2 linked regions of the Tahibacter amnicola genome follow. The protein of the gene in region 1 interacts with the protein of each later gene in a pairwise test. Links are inferred from orthologs where the notes say so. Each region holds a gene or a part of one and is shown on either strand. Other genes may lie near its edges.

Region 1 (2,737 bases):
TTCCGAGGGAATGGCGACGGACAAGCGAATGCGGCATTGTCCAGATCTCCCCTCGACAAAAAGGTATCGAAAGCACCGCCGGCACTCAGCCGGCTTTTTCCACCAGCACGACGGCCATGGCCGCGATGCCTTCGCCACGGCCGGTGAAGCCGAGCTTTTCAGTGGTCGTGGCCTTGATGCTCACCGCTCCCGGCTCGCAGGCCATGTCGGCGGCGAGCACCTGGCGAATCGCCGGTGCATGCGGCAACACCTTCGGGCGCTCGCCGATCACAGTGACATCGGCGTTGCCAAGCCGGTAGCCCTGCTGTGCCAGCAAGGCCATGCAATGACGCAGGAACACGCGGCTGTCGGCACCACGCCAGCGCTCGTCACTGGGCGGGAAGTGCTGTCCGATGTCGCCCAGCGCCAACGCACCCAGCAGGGCGTCGCATAGCGCGTGGATCACCACGTCGCCGTCCGAGTGGGCAATCACGCCCTGGCTGTGCGCAATGCGTACGCCGCCCAGTACGACATGATCTCCCGGCCCGAAGGCGTGTACGTCAAATCCTTGCCCAATCCGCATTATCTCTATTCCTCGACCCGGCACCGATGCGATGCCGTCATCCAACGTGGCGCGCCAGTAGAAATTCGGCCAGCAGCAAATCCGCCGGCGTGGTGACCTTGAGATTGGTTTCCGCGCCTTCCACCAGCAATGGCCGGTGACCGGCCCGTTCCATGGCCATGGATTCGTCGGTCGCCATCACGCCCGCTTCCGCCGCCGCTGCCAGGGCCGCGCTAAGCGGCCCGCGGCGAAACATCTGCGGCGTCAGGGCGCGCCAGCGCGCCTCTCGCGGCTCGGTCGACTGGACGCAGCCGTCGGCATCGGCCCGCTTGAGCGTGTCGCGCAGGGGGGCCGCCAGCAGGCCGCCGTCACCGGCGGTCGCACGTGCGACCAGACGGCTGATGTCCTCTGCCGAAACGCAGGGCCGCGCCGCGTCGTGTACCAGCACAAATTCGTCGTCAGCGATGGACGAAGGCAGTGCACGCAATCCCGCCAGTACCGAATCGGCGCGCTCGCTGCCGCCAGTCGCCAGCAGCAGCGGCTTGCCCAGCACTTCCAGCATTCCGTGCGTCCAGTAGCTGTCGTCCGCCGCGATCACCACCATGAGTCCCGCTACCTGCGGGTGGGCGGCGAGCCGCTCGAGCGTATGCAGCAACAAGGGTTTTTCGCCCAGGCGCAGATACTGCTTGGGCATGGCGGCGCCGAAGCGACGCCCCGCCCCCGCCGCGGGAATGACGCACCAATAGGCCTTGCTCATCCATCCCTCCGGTGACGTTGATCGTCCCGCAGAGCCGGGTACCGGCTCAGGGCCGCCGCGGCGGCGGGTTCTTATCCTCCGCACCGGGCTCGACGATCTGATAGAAGGTTTCACCCGGCCGGATCAGGCCCAGCTCGGAGCGGGCGCGGCCTTCGATGGCATCGCGCCCTTCCTTGAGGTCCTGCACTTCGGCGCCCAGTGCGTCGTTGCGCGCCTTGAGCTCGGCATTCTGTTTCTTCTGCGCCTCGACGGCGCTCTGCAGGCTTTCCACTTCGCGCACGCCGCCCGCTCCTGTCCACAGCTTGACCTGCAGAACGATCAGGAGAATCAGGAGAATCAGGGCGGCGTAACGCAGCACGTGGCATCAGGCCTCAGCGAAACAGCTCCGGCAGGTTCGGGAACGCGTCCCGCCCAGCGTAACGCGCGGCGCTGCCGAGCGCCTCTTCGATGCGCAGCAGCTGGTTGTACTTGGCCACACGGTCGCTGCGGCAGAGCGAGCCGGTCTTGATCTGGGTGGCCGTGGTCGCCACCGAGATATCGGCGATGGTGGTGTCTTCGGTTTCGCCCGAGCGGTGCGACACCACGGCCGAGTACTTCGCCGCGTCGGCCATCGCGATGGCTTCGAGCGTCTCGGTCAGCGTGCCGATCTGGTTCACCTTGATCAGGATCGAGTTGGCGATGCCCTTGGCGATACCTTCCCTGAAGATCGCGGTGTTAGTGACGAACAGGTCGTCGCCGACCAGCTGGATCTTCTTGCCGAGCTTGTCGGTGAGAAGCTTCCAGCCGTCCCAGTCACCTTCGGCCATGCCGTCTTCGATGGTGATGATCGGGTAGTTCGCGCACCAGCCGGCGAGGAAGTCGGCGAACTGCTCGGACGTCAGGCGCTTGCCTTCGCCCGACAGGTTGTACTTGCCGTTCTCGAAGAATTCCGAGCTGGCGACGTCCAGGCCCAGGTAGACATCTTCACCGGCCTTGTAACCCGCCTTGGCGATGGCTTCCAGGATGGTCTCGATGGCTTCTTCGTTGGATTTCAGATCCGGCGCGAAACCGCCTTCGTCACCCACGGCGGTCGACAGGCCACGGCCTTTGAGCACCGACTTGAGGGCATGGAAGATCTCGGTACCGCAGCGCAGTGCTTCGGAGAAGCTGGCGCAACCGACCGGCAGCACCATGAACTCCTGCATGTCGACGTTGTTGTCGGCATGCGCACCACCGTTGACGATGTTCATCATCGGCACCGGCAGCCGGGCCGTCCGATCGGCCGCCAGGTATTTCCACAGCGGCAGCCCCTTCGCGGCGGCGGCGGCGTGCGCGGCGGCCAGCGAAACACCCAGGAGCGCATTGGCCCCCAGGTGGTTCTTGTTCGGCGAGCCGTCCAGCGCGATCAGCTTGCGGTCCAGGCCCACCTGGTCGGCGGCATCAAATCCCTTGAGCGCGGC
Region 2 (2,999 bases), 3.9 Mb from region 1 along the record:
AGCCGACGCCACTGGCGTGAATCTGGTTGGAAACGACATCAGCCAGGCCGCTGACGTGCTGCGGCACGCCCAGGCGTACCGGCATGTGGAACAGCTCTTCGGCGAGCTCGACGACGCCTTCCATCTTGGCGCCGCCGCCGGTCAGCACGATGCCGGCGCGGGTCAGCTCCTCCAGGCCCGAGCGGCGCAGCTCCGCCTGGGCCATCTCGAAGATTTCCTCGTAGCGCGGCTGCACGGCTTCGGCCAGGGTCTGGCGCGCGAGCCGCCGCGGCGGACGGTCGCCCACGCTGGGCACCTGGATGGTTTCCTCCGCCGTCGCCAGCTGCGCGAGGGCGCACGCGTAGCGGATCTTGATCTCTTCGGCATTCGCCGTCGGCGTGCGCACGAACTGGGCGATATCGTTGGTGACCTGGTCGCCACCGATCGGCAGCACCGCCGTGTGACGGATCGCGCCCTGGGTGTAGATCGCCATGTCGGTGGTGCCCGCGCCGATGTCGACCAGGCATACGCCCAGCTCGCGCTCGTCGGAAGTGAGCACCGCACGCGCGGAGGCAATGGCCGAGGGCACCAGCTCGTCGACGGTCAGCCCGCAGCGCTGGATCGACTTCATGATGTTCTGCGCCGCGCTCGCCGCACCGGTGACCAGGTGCACATTGGCCTCCAGGCGCACGCCGGACATGCCGACGGGACGACGGATCCCTTCCTGGCCGTCGATCAGATACTCCTGCGGCTCCTTGTAGAGCACCCACCGGTCGCCCGGTATCGCCAGCGCGCTGGCCGCGTTGAGTACGGCATCCAGGTCGGCCGGGGTGACCTCCTTGTCACGGATCGGCGCCGTGCCGTGCGAGTTCTCATCTTTTATATGGCTGCCGGAAATCGACGCGTAGACCGAGCGAATCTCGCAGCCGGCCATCAGCTCGGCTTCCTCGATCGCGCGCTGGATCGACTGCACCGTCGATTCGATATCCACCACCACGCCGCGCTTGAGCCCGCGCGAGGCATGCGAGCCGACGCCAATGATCTCCACCGGCTCGCCCGGCTGGAATTCGCCGACGATGGCCACCGTCTTGGACGTGCCGATGTCCAGGCCGACGATCAACGATTTCTCGCTCTTGCGATTCATGGGTCAGGCGTCTCCCGCGGGGCTGAGCGTCACCGCCGGCGGCGGTGCGGCATCGGGCCACTTCATGGCGAAACCATTGCTGTAGCGAAGGTCGGCGTACTCGAACGCGCCGGGATTGAGCGCAGCCACGCGTGGATAGATGTCAACGAAACGGCTGAGGCGCTCCTGCACCTGCTCGCGACCGACCACCACGCGCGCGCCGCTGTCGAGCACCAGCGTCCAGCTGCCGCGGGCACTGAGCTCCACGCCGGTGATCGTCAGTCCCGAGCCGGTCAGGCGCGATGCGGCGTCGGTGTAAAACCGCACCACATCCGGCATGCGTTCGTCGGGGCCAGACAGCTTGGGCAGGCCCTGGATGTCGGCCGAACCCGGTACTTCAAACAGACGGCCGTCGCGACTGATCAGGCGGTTCTCGCCCCAATGGGCGAAGGGATGCTGTTCGAACACCCTCAGCACCAGGGTATCGGGCCAGCGCTTGCGCGCCTCGACCCGCTCCACCCACGGCAATTGCGCCACGTTGCGCTGCACGCTCGCAAGATCGACCGCGAAAAAGCCGGTGCCAATGGCCGGCGACGCCGCGGCACGGATCTGCTCGGCGCTCACATTGGCGAACTCGGCATGCAGCTCCAGCTGGCGCACCGGCCAGCGGTCGGCGGCGTACCAGCCATTGAGCAACCCGACCACGGGGAGCGCGACCAGCGTCAGCGCAATACCCCAGGCCAGCAGCCGTTGCAGCGCCTGTCCGCTCATGCATCCTCCGCCAGGCTGGTTTCGAGGATGCGCCAGCACAGGGTTTCGAAATCCACGCCGGCAGCACGCGCTGCCTTGGGAACCAGCGAATGGCTGGTCATGCCGGGCGTGGTGTTGACCTCCAGCAGCCAGTTGCGGCCATCGCGGTCGCGCATGATGTCCACGCGTCCCCAGCCCGACGCCCCCACCGCGCGGAAGGCATCAAGCGCCAGCGCACGGATCTGCGTTTCCGCAGCGCCTTCCAGGCCCGGGCACAGGTACTGCGTGTCCTCCGCAATATACTTTGCGTGGTAATCGTAGAATTCGCCTTTGGGAACAATCTGAATTGACGGCAGCGCCGAGTCGTCAAGGATACCCACGGTGAATTCGCCGCCCTCGATCAGCTGCTCGATCACCAGCTCGCCGTCGTAGCGCGTGGCCAGCTCGATCGCAGCGGGCAGGTCGGCCTCGGCGCGCACGCGCGTGATGCCGACACTCGATCCTTCATGCGAGGGCTTGACGATTACCGGATAACCCAGCGCGGTGATCGCGGCCGCGAGGTCGTCGCCACGGCGGTAGGCGCGGAACGCCGGCGTGGGCAAGCCGCGCGCGATCCACACCTCCTTGGTGCGTACCTTATCCATCGTCAGCGCCGATCCCAGCACGCCTGATCCGGTGAACGGCACGCCCAATGCGCGCAGCGCGCCCTGCAGCATGCCGTCCTCACCACCGCGGCCATGCAGGATGTTGAACACGCGCGCGAAATGGCCTGCGCGCAGTGCATCCAGCAAGGCCGGAATTCCGTCGACCGGGTGCGCATCCACCCCGCGGGCACGCAGGGCTTCGAGCACATTGCGGCCCGAATCCAGCGACACCTCGCGCTCGGCCGAATTGCCGCCCAGGGCAACCGCAACGCGGCCGAACAGTTTGGGATCCTTGATACGCATCAGCCCACCTTTGTCTTCAGTTCACCCAGGCCCGCCAGCTCCACTGCCGCGGCGCCAATGTCACCCGCGCCCATCAGGAGCAGCAGGTCGCCGTCGCGCAGCAGCGCCGGCAGCGCATTTTTCAGATCCCGCGGATGGGCGATCAGTACCGGATCGACCTTGCCGCGCGCGCGTACCGCCCGCGCCAGGGCGCGCGCATC

What was found. The genes of interacting proteins can lie anywhere in the genome.
Region 2: the proteins of ftsB (region 1) and N4264_RS23715 interact in binary tests that used the Escherichia coli proteins (3 or more experiments, as listed by UniProt). The link is inferred for Tahibacter amnicola from one-to-one orthologs.

The regions. Positions count from the first base shown.
Region 1 is NZ_CP104694.1:2,070,212-2,072,948, reverse strand. It holds ftsB (cell division protein FtsB), read right to left. Parts: upstream 1,657-2,737; coding sequence 1,345-1,656; downstream 1-1,344. Other genes in the region: eno (phosphopyruvate hydratase), read right to left, coding at 1,670-2,737; ispD (2-C-methyl-D-erythritol 4-phosphate cytidylyltransferase), read right to left, coding at 600-1,298; ispF (2-C-methyl-D-erythritol 2,4-cyclodiphosphate synthase), read right to left, coding at 86-562. UniProt on the Escherichia coli protein: Essential cell division protein. May link together the upstream cell division proteins, which are predominantly cytoplasmic, with the downstream cell division proteins, which are predominantly periplasmic.
Region 2 is NZ_CP104694.1:6,000,404-6,003,402, forward strand. It holds N4264_RS23715 (cell division protein FtsQ/DivIB), read right to left. Parts: upstream 1,874-2,999; coding sequence 1,127-1,873; downstream 1-1,126. Other genes in the region: ftsA (cell division protein FtsA), read right to left, coding at 1-1,123; N4264_RS23720 (D-alanine--D-alanine ligase), read right to left, coding at 1,870-2,799; murC (UDP-N-acetylmuramate--L-alanine ligase), read right to left, coding at 2,799-2,999. UniProt on the Escherichia coli protein: Essential cell division protein. May link together the upstream cell division proteins, which are predominantly cytoplasmic, with the downstream cell division proteins, which are predominantly periplasmic. May control correct divisome assembly.